Regions from separate parts of the Kitasatospora sp. NPDC058048 genome, predicted to be linked through region 1. Evidence: riboswitches for the same ligand, from Rfam matches in the RefSeq annotation. Region 1 holds a riboswitch; the other holds the start of a gene.
The links. Region 1 has a riboswitch for cobalamin ahead of ACFVVA_RS17185 (CoA-acylating methylmalonate-semialdehyde dehydrogenase). Riboswitches for the same ligand answer to the same signal wherever they lie in the genome.

Region 1 (8,344 bases):
CGTCCTGGGGCGGGGTTCAGCGCTTCAGCGTGGCGAGCGTCTCGTCCAGGCTCGGCGTGCCGGGGCGGGGCCGGTTGTACGGGAGCTTGGAGAGCATCGATCCCATCGCGCAGGTGTTGGTCAGCGCGGAGAAGGCCAGCCCGCCGCCGACGGCCGCGGAGACCCAGCGGGCGCCCGGCAGGGCGAGGTCGATCAGCACCCCGGCCAGCACCAGCGAACCGGCCACCAGGCGGACCTGGCGGTCCAGTGCCCACACCCGGCGGGCGCCGGCCACCTGGTCCAGCGGCCGGCCGGCGTCGGCCCAGGCGTTGGTGCCGCCGGTCAGGGTGAGGGTCGGGATGCCGGCGTCGGACAGTTGGCGGCACGCGTTGTCGGCGCGCGGCCCGGCGGCGCAGACGACGGCGATCTCGCCGTGCGCGGCGGCCTCGCGCAGCGTGGGCAGGGCGCGGTCCAGCTGGTCGAGCGGGACGTTCAGGGCGCCGGGGATGTGGCCCGCGGCGTACTCGCCGGGGGAGCGGACGTCGATGAGGGTGAGCTGCCCGAGGCGGGGCTGGAACTGCTCGACGGTCAGCGGCGTGGTCATGGGGATGCGGGGTCCTCTCGGGAAGGGGGTGTGGCTGGGGGATGGGGGATCGGGGGGTTGGGCGTCGGCCCGCCGCGGCGGCGCGGTGGCCGGCCCGCTGCGGTGGTCGGCCCGGTGTGCTGATCGGCCCGGCGTGGTGAATCAGGCCAGCGTGGTGATCAGCATCAGCGCGGCGACGGCGAGCAGGGCGACGGCGAAGGCCTTCCGAAGGGTGCTCCCGCTGAGCTTGTCGGCCAGCCGCTTGCCGTCCCAGGCGCCGAGGATCGCGGCCCCGGTGAAGGGCGCGGCCACGGCCCAGTCGATCGCGCCGGTCGCGCCCAGGCGGGGCAGCAGGGCGGCGAGCGAGTTGGCGGTGATGACCAGCAGGCTGGTGCCGACCGCCTCGGCCATGGTGAAGGCGAGCACCGAGACCAGGGCCGGTACGGCGAGGAAGCCGCCGCCGACGCCGAGCAGTCCGGTGACGGCGCCGAGCCCGGCGCCGGCGGCCGTGGAGCGGCCGAGTCCTGCGGCGGAACGTTCCGCCGCTCCGGCCTTGGGCGGCCTCAGCATCCGGAAGGCCGCGAGCGCCGCCAGTACCGCGAAGGCGCCGGTCAGCAGCGCGCCCGGCAGGTGGGCGGACAGCGCCCCGGTGGCCGCGGCGAGGGGCAGTCCGGCGGCGGCGAACAGGGCGCCGGTGCGCCAGCGGACCCGGCCCGCCCGGGCGTGGGCGATCAGGCCGGTCAGCGAGGTCGCGGCGACGATCACCAGGCTGGCGGTCGTGGCCAGTGCCGGGCTGAAACCCAGCAGGTAGACCAGGGCGGGGACGGCGAGCATGCTGCCGCCGCCGCCCAGCCCGCCCAGGGCGAGGCCGACCACCGCGCCGGCGGCGAGTGCCAGGAGCAGCGTGGTCATATCACGTGCCCGGCGCTTCCGTCGGGCGTGGTGACCGGGAGCCCGGACAGGGCCCAGGCGTTCATGCCGCCGGCCACGTTCAGCACCTCGACGCCGCGCTCGGCGAGCAGCTCCGCGGCGCGCTGGGAGCGGTGGCCGGAGCGGCAGATCGCCAGTACGGTCCGGCCGGCCGCCGCGGGCGGCAGCGGGACACCGGCGACCAGGCCGATCAGCGGCTGGTGCAGCGCGCCGGGGGCGTGCCCGGCGGTGAACTCGGCGGCCTCCCGGACGTCGAGCAGCACGGCGGCGCCGGTGCGGGCGAGTTCGTGGGCCTCGGTGGGGGTGGTCCGCCCGGGGGTGCGGTGTCCGCGGGCGCGGTCTTCGTGGGGAGCGGCCCCGTGGGCGTGCGGCAGCAAAGGCATGCGGTGTCTCCAGTGGTGCAGACCGGATCGCAGTGGTCCGGTGGGTCGGGGGCGGCGCGGGCGTCCGTACGGGCCCGACGGCCCGGTACGGCGGCGTGGCCGGTGCGTCCTCGGCCCCGCCCGTATCGGCTCGGCGGCGGTGGCCGACCCCCTCGATGGCTTCACCATAGTACCCCCGGGGGTATTATCGAAATCGTTCGGACATACCCCCGCCCGTATCGGCTCCCGAAGCCGTATGCTCGGAAATATACCGAGGGGGGTATCACGATGGCGCTGTGGCGCCCAGGAATCCGGCTTCGCCAACCAGGAGAAGGCCAAGGCCCGACCCGGAGGAGACAACCCCGTGATCTTCAGCCAGTACTACCTCGACTGCCTCTCCCAGGCCTCCTACCTGATCGCCGACGAACGCACCGGCCAGGCCGTGATCGTCGACCCCCGCCGGGACGTCGACGAGTACCTCGCCGACGCCATGGCGCGTGGCCTGACCGTCGTCGGCGTCATCAACACCCACTTCCACGCCGACTTCCTGGCCGGCCACCTCGAACTCGCCGCCCGCACCGGCGCCTGGATCGGGTACGGTCACCGCGCCGAGACCGAGTACCCCATCCGCAAGCTCACCGACGGAGAGCGGATCGAACTCGGCGACGTCACCGTCCAGGTCCTCGAAACCCCCGGCCACACGCCCGAGTCGATCAGCATCCTGGTCTTCGAGCAGCCCGACGACACCGTCCCGTACGGTGTGCTCACCGGCGACGCCCTGTTCATCGGTGATGTCGGCCGTCCCGACCTGCTCGCCTCGGCCGGCGTCACCGCCGAGGAACTCGGCGCGATGCTCTACGACAGCGTCCACCGCAAGCTGATGGGCCTGCCCGACGAGACCCTCGTCTTCCCCGCCCACGGTGCCGGCTCGGCTTGCGGCAAGAACCTCTCCGCCGACCGCCAGTCCACCATCGGGGCGCAGCGACTGACCAACTACGCCTGCCGGCCCATGGACCAGGACACCTTCGTCCGCATCGTCACCGCCGGCCAGTCCACCGCCCCCGCCTACTTCGGCCACGACGCCGCCCTCAACCGGCAGGACCGCCCGCTGCTGGATCCCACGAACGCAGCCCGCCCCCTGTGCCCCGAAGGCTTCAAGGAGGCCCGTTACGCAGGCGCCGTCGTCCTCGACGCCCGCAGCCCCCAGGAGTTCGGCGCGGGACACATCCGCGGCGCCATCAACGTCCCCGTCGACGGCCGCTTCGCCGAACAGGCCGGCACCGTCCTCACCCCCGACAGCAGCATCGCGATCATCGCCCCGCAGGACCGCGAGGGCGAGGTCATCACCCGCCTCGCCCGCATCGGCTTCGACCACATCGCCGGCTACCTGCGCAACCCCGGCAACGCCCTGCCCGCCCTCGCCGACGAGGTCACCCCCGCCGGCCGCCTCACCGCTGACCGGCTCCGCACCGCGCTCGCCGACGAGCAGCCCCCCACCGTCCTGGACGTGCGCACCTGCGGCGAGCGCGAAACGGGCTCCATCGAAGAATCCCTGCACATCCCCCTGACCGAACTCCCCGGCCGCCTCGACGAGATCCCCACCGACCGCCCCCTCGTCGTCCACTGCGCCAGCGGCCACCGCTCCTCCATCGCCGCCAGCCTGCTGCGCCACCACGGCCACACCGAGATCTCCGACCTCCTCGGCGGCTACGCCGCCTGGCACACCCTCACCCACCCCGCCCGGGTCTGAACCCAGCTGCCCCGGGCCACCCCCGTCGGGGCCGCGGGGTGCTCCCGAAGCCGCGCCTGCCACCGGACTTCAGGACAGGATCCCGGTCCTGGAGTCCGGCGAGCGTCGCGACCGTGCTGGTGCCGATGATCCGGCCCGGGGAAGTGCCGGCATCCCCCTCGTCGCACGTCTGCTTCAGCAGCGAGCATCGGGTGTTGCGGGCTGCCGGCTCGGACGAGCTGTTGCAGTAGATCGGGATGGCACTCGCCCAGGCCCCGTTTGCAGGCCGGTCTGCTTCGGGTCCTGGGTGCCAGGCCCCGGAACGAGGCCGGGGAGAGCTCGGCGTGGCGAGATCACGGTGGTGCGACGCGAGCACGAATCCCTGGACTTACTAGGACGTCCAACTATATGGTCGATGACAGGTCCGCGGTGTCAGGGAAGCCGGTGTGAGTCCGGCACGGTCCCGCCACTGTGACCGGGGAGTCCGTCCTCGCAGATGACAGCCACTGGCAGCCAGCCGGGAAGGCCTGAGGGCGTGCGGTGATCCGGGAGTCAGGATACCGGCCGCGGGTGATCCGTGTTTTCCACGAGGATGGAGACGACACGCATGACTCCGGGCTGCTCCCGTTCCGCTGCTCCTGGCTGTCCTGTGCCGACGGCTGTCGGAGCCCACCTGCTCTGACGGTACGTCATGCCACCGCCACCGTGACGCTGCGGGGCCGCATCACCGTGCGCCCGCCCGTCGGCGGCGGCCTCCATTCCTCCTCTCCCCACCCCTGTCGAGAGAAGGAACCGATGGTCCGAGAACTGACCCACTTCATCGCCGGAAAGCCCACCGTCGGCACCTCCGGTCGCTTCGGCGACGTGTACGACCCCAACACCGGCCGGGTGCAGGCCCGGGTGCCCCTGGCGAGCCGCGCCGAGGTCGAGGCGGTGATCGCCGACGCCGCGCAGGCCCAGCCCGCGTGGGCCGCCTGGAACCCGCAGCGGCGGGCCCGCGTCCTGTTGCGCTTCCTGCAGCTGGTCGAGCAGGAGAAGGAGGAGCTGGCCCGGCTGCTCTCCGCCGAGCACGGCAAGACCGTGGCCGACGCCCATAACGACCTCCAACGCGGGCTGGAGGTCGTGGAGTTCGCCGCCGGGATCCCGCACCTGCTGAAGGGCGAGTTCAGCGACAACGCGGGCACCGGCATCGACGTCTACTCGATGCGCCAGCCGCTCGGCGTGGTCGCGGGCATCACGCCGTTCAACTTCCCGGCGATGATCCCGCTCTGGAAGGCAGCGCCCGCGCTGGCCTGCGGAAACGCCTTTGTGCTCAAGCCCTCGGAGCGCGATCCCTCGGTGCCGCTGCGGCTGGCCGAGCTGTTCCTGGAGGCCGGGCTGCCGCCGGGCGTGCTCAACGTGGTCAACGGCGGCAAGGAGGCCGTGGACACCCTGCTGGAGGACCCGCGGGTGCAGGCCCTCGGCTTCGTCGGCTCCACACCGGTCGCCCAGTACGTGTACGCCACCGCCGCCGCGCACGGGAAGCGGGCGCAGTGCTTCGGCGGCGCCAAGAACCACATGATCGTGATGCCGGACGCCGACCTCGACCAGGCGGCCGACGCGCTGGTCGGCGCCGGGTACGGATCGGCCGGCGAGCGGTGCATGGCGATCTCGGTGGCCGTCCCGGTGGGGGAGGAGACCGCGGACGCCCTGGTGGCGAAGCTGGTCGAGCGGATCGGCGCGCTCAAGGTCGGGCGCTCGGACGACCCGGCGGCCGACTTCGGCCCGCTGGTGGGCCGTGACGCGCTGGACCGGGTCCGCGGCTACCTGGACTTCGGGGTCGAGGAGGGCGCCGAACTCGTCGTGGACGGAAGGGACTTCCGCCTGGAGGGGAACGAGGACGGCTACTTCCTGGGCGCCACCCTCTTCGACCGGGTCACGCCCGGCATGCGGATCTACCGGGAGGAGATCTTCGGCCCGGTGCTGACCGTGGTGCGTGCCGCCGACTACGAGGAGGCGCTGCGGCTGCCCAGTGAGCACGAGTTCGGCAACGGCGTGGCCATCTACACCCGGGACGGCGACACCGCCCGGGACTTCGCCCGCCGGGTGAACACCGGCATGGTCGGGGTCAACGTGCCGATCCCGGTGCCGATCGCGTACCACACCTTCGGCGGCTGGAAGCGCTCCGGCTTCGGGGACCTCAACCAGCACGGGCCGGACGCGATCCGCTTCTACACCCGCACCCGCACCGTCACCTCGCGCTGGCCCTCCGGGGTCAAGGAGGGCGCGAGCTTCACCATGCCGACGATGGGATGAGCGCGATGCACGACCTCACCGAGGACCAGCGCGCCATCGCCCGGACCACCCGGGCCTTCGCCGAGGAGTACCTCGCGCCGCACGCCGTGGAGTGGGACCAGGCCAAGCACTTCCCGGTGGACGTGCTGCGCAAGGCAGCCGACCTGGGTCTGGCCGGCGTGTACGTCCGGGAGGGCGCGGGCGGCTCCGAACTCTCCCGGCTGGACGGCGTGGTGGCCTTCGAGGCACTCGCCACCGGCTGCCCGTCCATCGCCGCCTACCTGTCCATCCATAACATGGTCGCCTGGATGCTCGACCGCTACGGCACGCAGGCGCAGCGCGCTCGCTGGCTGTCCGCGCTCTGCACGGCCGAGCACCTGGGCAGCTACTGCCTGACCGAGCCCGGTGCCGGCTCCGACGCGGCCGCGATCGCCACTCGGGCCGTGCGCGACGGCGACCACTGGGTGCTGGACGGCGTCAAGCAGTTCATCTCCGGTGCGGGAGCCTCGCAGGTGTACGTGGTGCTGGCCCGGACCGGTGCCCCCGGGCCGGACGGGATCTCCGCGTTCGTCGTCGAGCGCGACGACCCGGGGGTCGCCTTCGGGCCCGACGAGAAGAAGATGGGCTGGAACGCCCAGCCGACCCGCCAGGTACTGCTGGACGGGGTCCGGTTGCCCGCCGACCGCCTCCTCGGCGCGGAGGGCGAGGGCTTCCGGATCGCGATGAACGGGCTGAACGGCGGCCGGCTCGGCATCGCCGCCTGCTCCCTCGGCGGCGCACAACACGCGCTGGAGCGGGCCACCCGCCACCTGGCGGATCGCGAGGCGTTCGGCGCCAGGCTGCTGCACGCCCAGGCCCTGCAGTTCCGACTCGCCGACATGGCCACGGAGTTGGAGGCCGCCCGGGCGCTGCTGTGGAGAGCCGCCGCGGCGCTGGACCGGGGCGACCCCCGGGCGCCGCAGTTGTGCGCCATGGCCAAGCGCTACGCCACCGACACCGGCTTCGAGGTGGCCAACCAGGCCCTCCAACTGCACGGCGGCTACGGCTACCTGGCCGAGTACGGCATCGAGAAGATCGTCCGCGACCTGCGGGTGCACCAGATCCTGGAAGGGACCAACGAGATCATGCGCGTCATCGTCGCCCGCGGCCTGACCGGAGCCGCGTGATGGCCGGGACCGACCTCGACGAGGTCATCCTCCAGCGCGAGGGACGGGCCGGACTGATCGTCCTCAACCGCCCCGCTGCCCTGAACGCCCTCACCCACGGCATGGTGCGGACGATCTCCGAAGCCCTGGACACCTGGGAGGGCGACGACCGGGTCGACACCGTCGTCGTCACGGGCGCCGGCGAGCGGGCCTTCTGCGCGGGCGGCGACATCGTCGCCATCCACCGGGCTGCCACCGGCGGCGATCCGGGCGCCGTCGAGGAGTTCTGGCGAGACGAGTACCGCCTCAACGCCCGGATCGCCCGCTACCCCAAGCCCTACGTCGCGCTCATGGGCGGCATCGTGATGGGCGGCGGGGTCGGCGTCTCCGCCCACGGCAGCGTCCGGATCGTCACCGAGACCACGCGCGTCGCCCTCCCGGAGGCCGGCATCGGCTTCGTCCCCGACGTCGGCGGCACCTACCTGCTCGCCCTCGCCCCCGGGGAGCTCGGTACCCACCTCGCCCTCACCGCGGGTTCCGTCGGTGCCGCCGACGCCCTGCTGTGCGGGCTCGCCGACCACTTCGTCCCCGCTGAACGACTGCCCGCCCTGCTGGACGACCTGGCCGAACTGCCCGTCCACGACGCCCTCGAACGGAACGTCGAGCCCGCGCCGACCGGTGCGCTGGCCGACCGACGCGGGTGGATCGACAGCTGCTACGCGGCCGGAACCGTGGAGGAGATCCTGGACCGGCTGCGGGAGAGCGGCGAACCCGAGGCGAAGAAGGCCGTCGACCGGATCGCCGCCAACTCCCCGACCGCCGTGAAGGCGACGCTCGCCGCGCTGCGCCGGGCCCGGGCACTCGGCCCGCTGGAGGCCGTCCTCGACCAGGAGTACCGCACCTCCTGTGCGGCGCTCGCCACGCCGGACCTCGCCGAGGGCATCCGGGCCCAGGTGATCGACAAGGACCGTTCGCCACGATGGCGTCCGGAGACGCTGAGCGCCGTCGAACCCGCCACCGTGGCCCGCTACTTCGCCCCGCTCGGCGAGCGCGAACTCGGCCTTGCCACCACAACCCCCCTGGAGCGCTGGTGACCCTCACCATCGGATTCATCGGACTGGGCAACATGGGCGGCCCGATGGCCGCCAACCTTGTCGAGGCCGGACATCAGGTGACCGGCTACGACCTCGCGCCGGAGGCGCTGCGGCAAGCGGAGACGGCCGGCGTCCGCCCGGCGGCCTCCGCCGCCGCGGCGGCCCGACAGGCCGACGTCGTCATCAGCATGCTGCCGGCCGGCCGCCACGTCCTGGCCGCCTACGCGGAGCTGCTGCCGTCAGCCCGT
Region 2 (14,428 bases), on a different contig from region 1:
CGCACGTCGCCCGGCTGCGCGACCAGTACCCGGGCGACGTCACCCCGTACGTCCTCGACGACAGCAACAGCCCGCAACTCGCGCAGATGGCCATCGACTTCGGGTTCGTGTACGGCACCCGCGACAAGCTCGGCTGGTTCAAGAAGGCCGGCAACCTCCAGTTCGGCTTCCGCAACTCCGACAGCGACTACATCCTCATCCTGGACGCCGACTTCGCGCCCCGGCCGGACCTGCTGAACGAGATGCTCCCCTACATGGAGGCCGACCCCCGCCTCGGCATCGTCCAGTCCCCGCAGTTCTTCCGCATCCTGGACTCGCAGAACTGGATCGAGCGCGGCGCCGGCGCCGTCCAGGAGCTGTTCTACCGGACCGTCCAGGTCTCCCGGCAGCGCAGCGAAGGCGCCATCTGCGTGGGCAGCTGCGCGGTGTACCGGCGCGCGGCGCTGGAGGAGAACGGCGGCACCACGCTGATCGGCCACTCCGAGGACGTGCACACCGGGTTCGACCTGCGCCGCCTCGGCTGGGACCTCCAGTACATACCCGTCGCGCTGGCCACCGGCGTCTGCCCGGACAACGTCGGCGGCTTCTTCAACCAGCAGTACCGCTGGTGCACCGGCTCGATGAGCCTGCTCGGCAGCAAGAAGTTCTGGCAGACCAAGCTGCGGCCGATCACCCGGGCCTGCTACCTGTCCGGCTTCTTCTACTACATCCACACGGCGCTGTTCACCGTCGTCTCACCGCTCATCCCGATCGTCCTGCTGCTCGCCCGCCCCGACCTGATCCGCTGGGAGAACACCGCGCTGGTGCTGCCCGGCCTGCTCTACGCGACGGTCGTCTTCCCGCTCTGGCACCGCAACCCCTACCGGCTGGAGGCCTGGGCCGCCCGCATGATGTACGGCTGGGCGCACGTCTTCGCCATCTGGGACATCGTGCGCCGCAACCGGATGGCCTGGCAGCCGACCGGCTCCAGCGGCGCCAAGCGGAACAGGACCCGGCGGTTCTGGATCGGCGTCATCGCCTGGGGCGGCGGAACCGCCCTGCTCTGGGTGCTGCTGAGCATCTGGCGGATGCTCACCATGGGCCCGCTGAACTTCGCCCTCGTCCTCGCCTCCGGCCTCTTCTACGCCACCATCGTGGGCCGGGTCCTCGTCCAGCCCCGCCCGACGGAAGCAGTGTGATCGCCATGACCGCCCACCCGAGACGGGCCGGCCGGCTCCGTCGCCGGCTGGCGCTCCCGCTGCTGGCCGCCGCCGGCCTGCTGCTCACCACCGCGTGCGGCCCCGAGGACCCCGGCTTCGCGATGCAGAAGGACCTCGCCCGGGCCGCCCCGGCCGCCACCCCGGCCCCTGGTGCTCCGGGCACACCGGGCACTCCGGGTGCTCCGGGTGCGACTCCCGCGCCCGCCCGGCCCAAGGCCCTGCCGGCCGGCGTCCCGTACGACGTCACGCCGCTGCTCAGGCCGAGCCACAAGTACCTCGGCGCCGCCCTGCCCGACGTCCCCGCCACGATGGACGCGCTGCCCGGCTACCGCGACGCGATCGGCAAGCAGCCCAACATCCTGGAGTTCTACGCCCACTGGAAGGGCGGCTTCGACACCACGGGCGCCCGCCGGATCCACGACGCCGGGGCGCTCCCCTTCATGGCCTGGGAGCCGCACGACCGCTCGCTCGCCTCGATCGCGGCGGGCGACACCGACGACTACGTGCGCGGCGTCGCCAAGGCCGTCGCCAGGTTCAACCTGCCGATCGCCATCAGCATCGCCCACGAGATGAACGGCGACTGGTACCCGTGGGGCCGTCAGGCCGCCACCCCCGAGGACTTCGTGGCCGCCTGGCGCCACGTCCACGACCTCTTCGACCAGGCCGGCGCCACCAACGTGATCTGGGTCTGGAGCCCCAACATCACCGACCCCGCGCCCAACACCCGCCTGGAGCCGTACTACCCCGGCGACACCTACGTCGACTGGGCCGGCATGACCGGCTACTTCACCAAGACCGGGCCCAAGACCTTCGAGACGCTCTACGGCCCGACCATGGCCGAGATCCGCGGCTTCTCCCAGAAGCCCTTCTTCATCAGCGAGACCGCCTCCGAGCAGGGCAAGCGCCAACGCGCCGACATCGACCAGCTGTTCTCCGGACTGGAGGCGCACGACGACATCGTCGGCTTCGTCTGGTTCAACATCGTCAAGCGGGCGGACTGGCGGGTCGAGGCCGTGCCGGACACCCTCGCCGCGTTCAAGCAGCGCGTGTCCGACCCCCGTTACGGCTTCGACATCCGGAACCCTGATGAGCACTGAGTCCGAGTTCTCCCCCGTCCCGCACGGCCGCTCCGCCCACGACCCGGCCGCCGAGCCGGACCCCGACCCCGACGGGCCCGGGGCCGCGGCGGCGGGCAGCCCCGCCCGGCCCGGCACCGCCGTGGCGGTCGACAACCCCGACGGCGTCGAGCTGGCCCCGTACACCATCCCGCAGGTCCCCGCGATCGGCTGGGACCCGGGCACCAGCCCCCGCCGCCGCTGGATCGCCCGCGGCCTGCTGGGCGCCGTCCTGACCGTCCAGGCCGCCCTCTCGCTGCGCCTGCTGGCCGCCGCGCACCCCGACGAGGCCGCCGCCATGGTCGCCGGCCGTCAGCAGCTGTCCCACCTGCTGCACGGCACCCCGGTCACCACCGACCTGGTCGACCGGGTGCACGGCTCGCCCTGGCTCTACCCGCCGCTGGCCGGCGCCGCCGCCGACGCCAACGGCATCTGGGGCACCCGGCTGCTCAGCCTCGGCTTCGCGCTGCTCACCACGGTGCTGCTGTACTCGCTGACCCGGCGGCTGTTCAACGAGCGGGTCGCCATCTGCGCCATCGCCGGGTACGCCGTCCTCCAGTCCACCGTGGTGGTCGGCTTCTACGCCGCGCCCGAGTCCCTCGCCCTCCTGCTGGTCGCCCTCGCGGCCTGGACCACGGTGTTCACCGCCGGCCGCCATCCGGCCCTGGCCCTGCTCGCCGCCCCGCCCACGGCGCTGGCCTGCGCCACGGCCTACTCCGCGGCCTTCGCCGTCCCCGCCCTGGTCGCCCTCGCCTTCGCCTGCGCCCGGCCGTACCACCGGGTGGGCCCGGCCGCCCTGCGCGCGCTGCTGGCGGCCCTCGGCGCCCTCGTCCTGCTGCTCCCGTACGGCACCCTGGGCAAGGTCGCCGGGTGGTCGCCCTCGCGCGGCAACGCCCCCGGCTCGGCCGGCTCGATCCTGCTCGGCACGCTCCAGTGGGCCGGCCTGTTCACCGTCCTCGCGGTGGCCGGCACCATCGCCTACGCACGCCGCGAACAGATGCCCGAGCACGACGCGCCGGAGAAGGACGCCCTCCCCACCACCCGGGGCCGGCGCGCCCTGCTCGGGGCCGTCCTGACCGCCACCGCCCTGCTGGTCCCCGCCGCCCACCTGTGGACCGGCACCTCCGGCGCGCTGTTCCGCCACCTCGGCTACGGCATGCTGCTCGCCGCCCCGCTCGCCGGGGTCGGCCTGACCCGGCTGGTCGGTGCCCACTTCCGCCACCCCCAGCTCGGCATCCTGGTCTGGGTCGCCCTGCTCGCCCTCGGTCTGGAGCAGTCCGCCCTGCGCTACCAGAACGGGCCCGACTCCGGCCGCCTGCTGGCCGTCCTGCGGGTCCACACGGAGCCCCAGGGCCGCTACCTCACCGAGGTCGACGGACTCGCCGAGTACTACCTCGGCGGCGTCTCCAGGCCCGAGCAGTGGATCTCCGCGCGCGCCGGCACGGACTACCGCGACGGGGCCGGGGTCGAGCACCACGGCGACGACGGCAGCGTGGCCGCGATCCGGGACGGCTGGTTCACCATGGTCGTCCTCGACAGCACCGCGCCGAGGGCCACCGACCGGGCCCTGAGCGAGGCCCTGAGCACCGCCGGACACTACCGGCTGGTCGCCCAGTTCACCTCGCCGACCGGCGATTCGAGTACGTACAAGGTCTATCTGAAGCACTGACCGGCCGCCCGGCCCACGCACATCCGCGACACGACAGGCACAACATATGGTGCCGCCGCAGTCCGGCGGCACTACATGTATGCTCGCTTCTGCTGTCGATGCAGGGGAACCCGGTGCGAATCCGGGACTGCCCCGCAGCGGTGAGCGGGCGGCTCCAGCAGCCGCGCCCCGCGAGTCCGAGTACCTGCCGACGGCGTGCGCCACGGCCCTCCCGCAGAGGCCGCGCCGGCACCAGCAGTACCCCTCCGGGCCTCGCGGGCGGGCCGGGGAGTCACCTCGCGCGACGCTTTTTTGCGTTCGCGCCGTGCTCCCCTGCCCAGATCGGCCCGGTGGCCCCCCGATCACCGCCGCCGATCGCCGCCAGGAGAGAGCGCCTTGACCACCGCTGCCTCAGCCACCCTGCCCGCCCAGGGCTCCGGTACCGCCTTCACCGACCCGACGGTCTCCGACCCCGGGGGCGCGCTGCTGCGGCTGCTCACCGACCGCAGCACCGACCTCACCGAGGTCGACCCCGGCCATGTCGCCGCCGCCGCGCTGCGCGGCCGCCACGCCGGCTCGGACTTCGCCGAGCTGCGCGGGCTGGCCGTGGACGCCGCCGCGTCGATGATCGCCGAGGACCCCCAGTACTCGAAGCTCGCCGCCCGCCTGCTCGCCCTGGAGATCGTCGACGAGGCGAACAGCCAGGGCTCGGTGTCCTTCTCCGCCTCGATCGCCGTCGGCCACGCCGAGGGCCTGATCGGCGACACCACCGCCGCCTTCGTCACCAAGCACGCGGCCGCCCTGGACGCGCTCGTCGACACCAAGGGCGACGACCGCTTCGAGTACTTCGGCCTGCGCACGGTGCAGTCCCGCTACCTGCTGCGCCACCCGATCACCCGCAAGGTGATCGAGACCCCGCAGCACTTCCTGCTCCGCGTCGCCTGTGGCCTGGCGGTCGGCGACAGCGAGCAGTCCGTGCGCGAGGTGGCCGAGCTGTACGGCCTGATGAGCCGCCTGGAGTACCTGACCTCCTCGCCGACGCTCTTCAACTCCGGCACCCGCCACCCGCAGATGTCGAGCTGCTACCTGCTCGACTCGCCGCTGGACAACCTGGACTCGATCTACAATCGCTACGCGCAGATCGCCCGCCTGTCCAAGCACGCCGGCGGCATCGGCCTGTCGTACTCGCGCATCCGCTCGCGCGGCAGCCTGATCCGCGGCACCAACGGCAAGTCCAACGGCATCGTGCCGTTCCTGCGCACCCTCGACTCCTCGGTCGCCGCCGTCAACCAGGGCGGCCGCCGCAAGGGCGCGGCCTGCGTCTACCTGGAGACCTGGCACGCCGACATCGAGGAGTTCCTGGAGCTCCGCGACAACACCGGCGAAGAGGCCCGCCGCACCCACAACCTCAACCTGGCGCACTGGATCCCGGACGAGTTCATGCGCCGGGTCAACGCCAACCAGGACTGGTCGCTGTTCTCCCCGGCCGACGTGCCCGAGCTGGTCGACCTGTGGGGCGAGGAGTTCGACGAGGCCTACCGCAAGGCCGAGCTGGCCGGCAAGGCCGTCCGCACCATCCCGGCGCAGACCCTGTACGCCCGCATGATGCGCACCCTGGCGCAGACCGGCAACGGCTGGATGACCTTCAAGGACGCCTCCAACCGCGCCGCCAACCAGACCGCGCTGCCGGGCCGCACGGTGCACTCCTCCAACCTGTGCACCGAGATCCTGGAGGTCACGGACGACTCCGAGACCGCCGTCTGCAACCTGGGCTCGGTCAACCTGGGCGCCCACGTGGCCCCCGGTGCCACGGCCGACGACCTGATCGGCGCCATGGACTGGGAGCGCCTCGACGCCACCGTCCGCACGGCCGTGACGTTCCTCGACCGCGTGGTGGACATCAACTTCTACCCGACCACCGAGGCCGGCACCTCCAACTCCCGCTGGCGGCCGGTCGGCCTCGGCGTGATGGGCCTCCAGGACGTCTTCTTCAAGCTGCGGATCGACTTCGACTCCGCCGAGGCCGCCCGCCTGTCCACGCTGATCGCCGAGCGCATCATGCTCACCGCGTACGAGCGCTCCGCCGACCTGGCCGAGCAGCTCGGCCGCCACGAGGCGTACGGCGAGACCCGCGCCGCCCGCGGCGAGCTGCACATCGACCACTTCCCGACGGCCGCCCCGCAGTGGGCCGACCGCTGGACGGCGCTGCGCGCCCGGATCGCCGAGACCGGCCTGCGCAACTCGCTGCTGCTGGCCATCGCGCCGACCGCGACCATCGCGTCCATCGCCGGCGTGTACGAGTGCATCGAGCCGCAGGTGTCCAACCTGTTCAAGCGCGAGACGCTGTCCGGCGAGTTCCTCCAGGTCAACCCGTACCTGGTGCGCGAGCTCAAGGAGCTCGGCGTCTGGGACCAGCAGACCCGCGACGCCCTGCGCGACGCCAACGGTTCCGTCCAGGAGCTGAACTGGCTGCCCGCCGAGGTGCGTTCGCTGTACCGGACGGCCTGGGAGCTGCCGCAGCGCGCGCTGATCGACCTGGCCGCGGCCCGCATGCCGTACCTGGACCAGAGCCAGTCCCTGAACCTGTTCATGGCGGCGCCGACCATCGGCAAGCTCAGCTCGATGTACGCCTACGCGTGGAAGGTCGGTCTGAAGACCACCTACTACCTGCGTTCGCGCCCGGCCACCCGCATCGCCCAGGCCGCGTCCGGTGCCGCCCGTGCCGCCGCGCCGGCGCCCGTGCCCGTGAACACCCCGACCCTCACCCCGGAGCAGGAAGCCGCCCTCGCCTGCTCCCTGGAGAACCCCGAGTCCTGCGAGGCCTGCCAGTAATGTCCCAGTCCGAAGACCGCAAGATGCTGCTCGACCCCGGCTTCGAGCTGACCCTGCGCCCGATGCGCTACCCGTCGTTCTACGACCGGTACCGGGACGCGATCAAGAACACCTGGACCGTCGAGGAGGTGGACCTGCACTCCGACGTCGCCGACCTGGCGAAGCTCAGCGAGGGCGAGCGCCACCTGATCGGCCGGCTGGTCGCGTTCTTCGCGACGGGCGACTCGATCGTCTCCAACAACGTGGTGCTGAGCCTCTACAAGCACATCAACTCGCCCGAGGCGCGGCTGTACCTCTCGCGGCAGCTGTTCGAAGAGGCCGTGCACGTCCAGTTCTACCTGACGCTGCTCGACACCTACCTGCCCGACCCGGAGGACCGCAACGCGGCCTTCGCCGCGGTGGAGAACATCCCCTCCATCCGCCAGAAGGCGCAGTTCTGCTTCAAGTACATGAACGCGGTCGACCACATCGACTCGCTGCAGACCAAGGAGGACAGGCGGGCGTTCCTGCTCAACCTGATCTGCTTCGCGGCGTGCGTCGAGGGGCTGTTCTTCTACGGCGCGTTCGCCTACGTGTACTGGTTCCGGAGCCGGGGCCTGCTGCACGGCCTGGCCACGGGCACGAACTGGGTGTTCCGCGACGAGTCCATGCACATGGACTTCGCGATGTCGGTGGTGGACACCGTCCGCGAGGAGGAGCCCGACCTCTTCGACGACGAGATGGCCAAGCAGGTCACGGAGATGCTGGAGGAGGCCGTCGAGGCCGAGCTCCAGTTCGCCCAGGACCTGTGCGGTGACGGCCTGCCCGGCATGAACACCGCCTCGATGCGCGAGTACCTGGAGGCCGTGGCGGACCAGCGCCTCGCGCGCCTCGGCCTGCCGATCCGGTACGGGTCCACGAACCCGTTCGGCTTCATGGAGCTCCAGAACGTCCAGGAGCTGACCAACTTCTTCGAGCGCCGGGTGTCGGCGTACCAGGTCGCCGTCGAGGGCACCGTCGCCTTCGACGACGACTTCTAAGCCACAGATACGACAGAGGTGCCCCGCACGGCCACAGCCGTGCGGGGCACCTCTGTAGGTTCAGCCGGTCGGAAACTCCCCGCACTTGACCCCGGAGAGGAAAGACGACCAGGCATCGGCCGGGAAGAGCAGCGCCGGCCCGCCCGGATCCTTGGAGTCACGAACCGGTACCGCGCCGGGCAGGCCCACAGCCACTTCGACGCAGTCGCTCTGCGCACCCGAGTACGACGACTTACGCCATTCAAGGCCGGCAACAGTAGCAACCGGCGGGAACGTACTCACCATTTCTAGATCTTGTCCTTTGCACGCTCGATGAGTGCGACCGATTCGGTACGCGGCAGCGACTCCGCCAGGGCACGGCGGAACAGGTTGGTGTACTTGAACACTTCCTCCGGCTCCTCGATGTAGAGCGTGCTGAGCAGGCTGTCGACGTACACCACGTCCGTTTCGGTCGCTTCAGGGAAGCTCAAGATGGCGACGGGGCCGAAGAGCGCCGCATGGACATCCGATTCCTCCGGCAGGACCTGGATGTTGATGTTCGGCTGTTCGGCGCTGGCAACCAGGAAGTCGAGCTGCTCCTGCATGACCGCGCGGCCACCGATCCGGTGCTTCAGCACGGATTCCGACAGAACGACCCACATGCGAAGCGGCGCTTCCCTCATCAGCACTGCGCGCCGCTCCTGGCGGACTTTCGTGAGGCGCTCGACCTGCTCCGCACCAGCGTCCTCTATCTGCGCGCGGACCACCGCACGTGTGTAGTCCTCTGTCTGCAGCAGCCCCGGCACCAGGAACGTCTGGATGCTGTACATGTCCGACGCATCGGATTCCAGTGCGATGAAGTCGGCATAGAGCGGCGACAGCGTGTCCGAGTACCGATCCCACCATCCTCGCAGACGGCCTTCGCGCGACAGCGCCTCCAACCGACTTCGAGCCGCTGGGTCCGCCACCCCGTACAGATCAAGCAGCAGCCGGAGATCCACCAACCGGATGCCAGACTGAGCGGCCTCGATACGACTGATCTTGCTCTCGGCGCACGCGAGTTGCCGAGCCGACTGGGCAATCGTCAGATCAGCCCCGGTTCGCAGCTCTTTGAGTGTTCGAGCCAGCCGCCGCTGCCGAACCGTCGGGTTCTTGTTCACGGGCACCGCCGCGACCTCCCCACTTCTGTGAGCTGTCAGTCTGCCCCTGTCAGGCATCGACAACAATCTTTGATCACTTCCAAAGTGGGGACTTGCACTTTGGAAGTTCCCAGGAGCATGCTACTTACCGTAGCTCGCAGGTCGACGCATTGTGATCATGGCGGGCTAGTCACCCGGGCATCCCCATGCCTTCTTCAGTCGCTCTCACCTGCACACTCCAGAGGTGGCCCCGCCATGCCTGAAGACCTCTCCCCCTCCCCCATCCCCGCCGAGCGGACGTGCTGGCTGCCCCGGCACCGCAAGGCCCCCCGCACCGCCCGCTGGGAGCTCCACGACTTCCTCCTCCCCCACCCCTCCGGCGAACTCCTCGTCTTCACCGGGGAGTTGCTGGTCAGCGAGCTGGTCACCAACGCCGTCCGGCACTGCCGCGCCCCGCGTGACCGGCTGATCTTCGTCCGCTTCCAGCTGCTCCCGGACAACATCCTCCGCATCGAGGTGCACGACGCCGACAGCGAGAAGCCCTCCCTCCAGCCCGCCTCCACCTCCGCCGAGACCGGCCGAGGCCTGCGGCTCGTCCAGCAGCTGGCCACCCAGTGGGGCTGCTGCCCGCGCAAGGGCGGAGTCGGGAAGTTCGTCTGGTGCCACGTCTCTCCCGAGGCGGACGCCGCGTGAGCGCCGTCCGAGCCGGGATCGCCGGCGTCATGCCCCCCACCGACTTCCCCAGCCTCGACCACGCCCTCCCCGTCCTCTGGGAGCGCGTCCGCAAGCTCCCCATCCGGGAGGCCCACCGGGACTTCATCCGGATCTGCATCGGGCCGGGCGGCGGCCAGGGCATCGCCACCTGCCTCTCCCGCAACGACAGCTGGAGCGTCACCCTCTACGTCGGCGAGATGACCGACTGGACCTCCCACCTGATCACCATCACCACCCACCAGTCCTGAACTCCCCCGTCCCCGCCCGGCGTTCACGCCGGGCGGGGACGGCCCGGGCTCGTCGCGGGAGTTCGCCCCCCGCCGCGACCGCGCGCGGCGCCCACCGTCACCCGGCCCGCCGCCCGCCGCCCGCCGGTGAGGTCGGCGTCGGCGTCGGCGGCGGCGAGGATGCGGCCGAAGGTGTGGGCGATGAGGGGCTTGGCCAGGGCCCGGGTGAGGGCCGCGCCGAAGGGCAGGCGGACCTGGAAGGTGGTCGTCCACGCGACCTCCGTCCCGCCGGCGACCTCGGTGAAGGTCATCCGGCCGAGTTCGTGCCGGGACGGCGGCAGGCTGCGCTCGACCGTGTAGTCGAAGCCGTGCGGCCGGTCGTAGGTGGTGACCCGCTCGCGGAACCAGCCGATCGCCCAGGTGTGCACCCGTACCGCCCCCACGCCGTACGGCGCACCGGCGCCCGGCCGGGCCAGGCGGGCCCGGAGGATGAGCGGGGAACGGGTGTAGTTGGTGGTGGTGGTGGTGGCACACCAGTCGAAGACGTCCTCGATCGGTGCGGCGATGACGCGTCGGACGGTCAGGGTCTCCATGGTCGTGTCCCCTCTCGGTCGGCAGCGGCGCTGACTGCGGCGGCCGCACTCGACAGGGAGACCGGGGAGCCGCCGGAAACGTGACACCGGAGCCGGCTCCCACTCCGGAGAGCCTCCGACCACACCCTAAAACTATCAAATCTGCTACGGTCGTACCTATGACGAAAGAAACCGGCGCCGAGTCCGCCGTGACCGAGCTCCGGATGCCCCTCGACACCAAGGTGGTCATCTGGGCCTTCTGCGGCGCGGTCGGCGCCGGCCTCGGCTTCGCCGTCCCGTGGCTCCTCCAGTTCGCCGCCCGGCACCCGATCCCCTACGCGGACACCGTGCGGTTCCTGGGCTCGTTCACCTCCCCGGCCATGGTGATCGGCCGACCGGTGGCGCTCGCCGCCGTCGGGCTCGTGGTCGGGATGTTCGTCACCTACCACGCCGCCACGCTGCGCATCTCGGACGAGAGCATCACCGTCGTCGAGGGCGACGACAGCCGGGTGATCGCCCGGGACCAGGTCGGCGGCGTCTTCCGCCACGGCGGCAAGGTGCGGATCGAGTCACCGGTCGGTCGCGTCCTCTTCGACGACGACGTCGAGGGTGGGAAGACGGCCATCGCCTCGGCCTTCCGCCGCCACGGCTACCCCTGGGAAGGCGCCTGATCCCCCGGGTGCCCCATGTGGCAGATTGACCGGACGGCCCCGCCCCGGGCCCCGTGATCGAGAACCGAGGTCTCCCGTGTCAGCAGACAACGCCGCGCCGTACCGACCCGCGCCGCGCACGGTCGTCGAGGCCTGCTTCGACCCGCAGGGCACCGCCCCCCTCGACTACGTCTACGACGTCGCCGCGGCGGTCGGCCTGTCGGACCAGCCGGTGCGGCTGGCCGTACGGCGGCTGGAGGCGGCGGGCGTCCTGCGGCAGGAGGGGCGGGGCCGCAAGGGCCGGCTCGTGCTGACCGACGCGGGCAGGCTCCGCTCGGACATGGACGTCCGGTTCGTCGCGCTGGCCTACGCGCAGGACGCCGGCCTCGCCCCTTGGGACGGGCTCTGGCGCCTCTACACCTTCTCCGTCCCCGAGCGGCACCGGTCGGAGCGCGACGCCCTGCGTGCCGCGCTGACCCGGCTCGGTGCCGTGCCGCTCGCGCCCGGCGCCTATGCGAGCCCGCACGACCTCCTCGACGAACTCACCGACGAGGCCTCGGCGGCGACGGTCGGCGCCTACCTGATCACGGCGGAGGCCACCCGCCTGACCGGTCCCGGCTTCACCGATCCCGCCTCCACCGCGGAGCACCTGTGGCCCTCGGCCGAGACGGTCGAGGCCTACCGGCCCCTCGCCGACGCGCTCGCCGCGGAATCTCTCGGCCCCGACCGCGGGTCCGTCGAACTCGTCGCGGTCGCACTGCGGCTGGCCGAGGCCTTCACCCACGCCCTGGAGCGCGACCCGCTCCTCCCTCCGGAGCTGAGGCCCGCCCCCTGGCTCCCGTCCCGGATCCGGCGCGACTTCCACGAGGCCTGGACCACGATCCGCGGCCGTACTCCCGACCTCTCGCTCTTCCGCGCCTTCGACACCGGGCCGGCGGCCGCCCACCGGGCCTGAACTCCGTCCCGGGACAAACCCTGCTCGCCCGATATTCACCCGGACGGACGCGATTTCGAATTCCCGGATCGCCCATATGTTCTAGGCCTGATATATCGATTATATGCTCGAAGAATACGACAAGGTATTGGTGTCGGGCGGATTGGGTTTCGTCGGAAGACACCTGACCAGCGCTCTTCTCTTCCTGGGGAAAGAGGTGTCGATCATCGACAACGCCCGGACGGCCACGAGCATCTCGGCGCCGTCCGGGACCACCCTGCACCTGCTGGACATCCGCGAGGTCGACGCCGTCGCCGAGGCCGTGGACGACGCCGACCTGGTCTTCCACGTCGCCGCGAACGCGAACGGCACGTTGTCGGTGACGCAACCGCGCCTCGACTTCGAGATCAACGCACTCGGCACGCTGATCTTCGCCGAGGCCCTCCTCAAGGCGCCCGTCCGCCGGGTCGTCTACGTCTCGTCCGCGTCCGTCTACGGAACGCCCCGGAAATTCCCCATGGACGAGGACCACCCGACCCGCCCCTTCGTGCCGTACGGCGCGTCCAAACTCAGCGGCGAGATCACCTGCCTGGCACTCCACCGCGCCTGCGGCCTCCCGGTGGTGGTCGGCCGCCCCTTCTGCGTCTACGGACCGGGGGAGAACCCGCACGAGGCGATGGTCGAGGTCGGCCGCTTCCTGCGCTGGCACCTCAACCACCGACCCATCCAGATCGTGGGCGACATCGACCGGAAGACCCGCGACTTCGTCCATGTCACCGACCTGGTCCAGGGGTTGCTGACGATCGCCGACCGGGCCGACCTGGGCGAGGTGTTCAACATCGGCTCCGGCACGGAGGTGTCGATGCGCCGGCTCGTCGACACGATCGGGGAGGCCACCGGCAAGACTCCCGAGGTCAGCGTGATCCCGGAGATCGAGGACGACACCTACCGGCTGGTCGGCGACATCTCCAAGCTCCAGGGCCTGGGATACCGGCCGTCGGTCTCACTGGTCGAGGGGGTGCGCGACCTGGCCGACCACCTCGGCGCGAATCCGGAGCTCCCCGGCAGCCCGACCATCTTCTCCCGCGGCCAGCACGGCGAATCCTGATCCGCCGCCCGCACGGGACCCCCTGTACGGGACCACCACCCCGCCCCGGACGTCGTCGGCGTCCGGGGCGGCAGACCGGCCACCCGTGCTCAGCCCTTGACCGATCCCGCGGTCAGCCCCTGGGCCAGGTAGCGCTGGAGGAACTGGTAGACCACGATCACCGGCAGCGAGGTCACCAGCGCCCCGGCGGCGAACAGGCCGTAGTTCTGGTCCTGTTGGCCGGAGATGATCCCGTAGAGGCCGACCGCGACCGTCTTGGAGTCGTTCGAGGTCAGGAAGATGTTCGCGAGGATCACGTCGTTGAGCGCGGCGGTCAGCGACAGGACGGAGATCACCACCAGCATCGGCGCGGCGAGCGGCAGGATCAGCCGGAAGAAGATCTGGGCGTGCCCGGCGCCGTCCACCTTGGCGGCCTCGTCGATCTCGCGCGGGATGGTGTCCAGGTAGCCCTTCATCAGCCAGGTGTTCACCCCCATCGCGCCGCCGAGGTAGACCAGCACCAGGCCCCACGGGGTGTCCAGGCCGATCGCCGGCAGCACGTCGCCGATCTTCGCGAACATCAGGTAGAGCGAGATCACCGCGAGGAACTGCGGGAACATCTGCACCAGGAAGACCGCCATCAGCCCGAACCGCCGCCCCCGGAAGCGGAACCGCGAGAAGGCGTACGCGGCCAGCACCGTTGAAGTTGAAGGCGAAGGACGAGATCAGCACCGGTGCGGCGGCGACCAGCAGCAGCGGGAAGGTGACCGCCCGGAACGCCCGCCACGGCCCGGCGCCGTCGATCCGGGCGGCCTCGTTGAGCTCGGCGGGCATCGCCTGCAGCACGCCGGTGCAGATCAGCAGCATGTTGGGGAAGCCGAGCCAGAGGCTGGTGAGCACCACCGCGAACCGGGCGCTCCAGGCCTCGCCCAGCCAGTCGATCCGGGTGTGCAGCAGCTGGTTGAGCAGCCCGAAGTCCCGGTTGTACATGCTCTGCCAGATCAGGATGCCGATGAACGCGGGCATCGCGTACGGCAGCAGCATCAGCGAGCGGTAGACCCGCTGCCCGCGCAGCCGAAGGTCCAGGCGAGGACGCCGAGGAAGGGGCCGCGGATGGCGGGGCTGGTGAGCACGGAGGTGAAGTTGGCGAAGCCGACGGTGCGGTGCCAGCCGGTGGGCAGGGTCCGCCCGGAGCCGTCGGCGGCGGTGTACCGGCCGTCCTCCGGGTGGTAGACGGTGCCGTCGCGGGTGTCGGTAAGGGTGTCGGCCGCCCGGTCGTGGACGAGGGTGGGCCGGGCGGTGGTGGCCATCGA

Region 2: it holds a riboswitch for cobalamin, as region 1 does, so the genes downstream of both, ACFVVA_RS37520 (ribonucleoside-diphosphate reductase subunit alpha) here and ACFVVA_RS17185 (CoA-acylating methylmalonate-semialdehyde dehydrogenase) in region 1, are expected to answer to the same signal.

Annotation. Positions count from the first base shown of each region.
Region 1 is NZ_JBHVRT010000014.1:136,234-144,577, forward strand. Features, by position in the region: gene ACFVVA_RS17165 (rhodanese-like domain-containing protein) at 17-583, opposite strand; gene ACFVVA_RS17170 (sulfite exporter TauE/SafE family protein) at 725-1,474, opposite strand; gene ACFVVA_RS17175 (rhodanese-like domain-containing protein) at 1,471-1,875, opposite strand; gene ACFVVA_RS17180 (rhodanese-like domain-containing protein) at 2,219-3,604, shown strand; cobalamin riboswitch at 3,976-4,167, shown strand; gene ACFVVA_RS17185 (CoA-acylating methylmalonate-semialdehyde dehydrogenase) at 4,379-5,878, shown strand; gene ACFVVA_RS17190 (acyl-CoA dehydrogenase family protein) at 5,875-7,023, shown strand; gene ACFVVA_RS17195 (enoyl-CoA hydratase/isomerase family protein) at 7,023-8,096, shown strand; gene mmsB (3-hydroxyisobutyrate dehydrogenase) at 8,093-8,344, shown strand, end outside.
Region 2 is NZ_JBHVRT010000054.1:6,135-20,562, reverse strand. Features, by position in the region: gene ACFVVA_RS37535 (glycosyltransferase family 2 protein) at 1-1,178, shown strand, start outside; gene ACFVVA_RS37530 (glycoside hydrolase family 26 protein) at 1,184-2,296, shown strand; gene ACFVVA_RS37525 (glycosyltransferase family 39 protein) at 2,286-3,983, shown strand; cobalamin riboswitch at 4,056-4,190, shown strand; gene ACFVVA_RS37520 (ribonucleoside-diphosphate reductase subunit alpha) at 4,383-6,794, shown strand; gene ACFVVA_RS37515 (ribonucleotide-diphosphate reductase subunit beta) at 6,794-7,813, shown strand; gene ACFVVA_RS37510 (DUF397 domain-containing protein) at 7,874-8,098, opposite strand; gene ACFVVA_RS37505 (helix-turn-helix domain-containing protein) at 8,101-8,958, opposite strand; gene ACFVVA_RS37500 (ATP-binding protein) at 9,187-9,624, shown strand; gene ACFVVA_RS37495 (hypothetical protein) at 9,621-9,893, shown strand; gene ACFVVA_RS37490 (SRPBCC family protein) at 9,917-10,465, opposite strand; gene ACFVVA_RS37485 (hypothetical protein) at 10,624-11,115, shown strand; gene ACFVVA_RS37480 (transcriptional regulator) at 11,192-12,049, shown strand; gene ACFVVA_RS37475 (NAD-dependent epimerase/dehydratase family protein) at 12,153-13,136, shown strand; gene ACFVVA_RS37470 (sugar ABC transporter permease) at 13,226-13,813, opposite strand; partial or broken gene ACFVVA_RS37465 (carbohydrate ABC transporter permease) at 13,869-14,141, opposite strand; gene ACFVVA_RS37460 (hypothetical protein) at 14,159-14,425, opposite strand.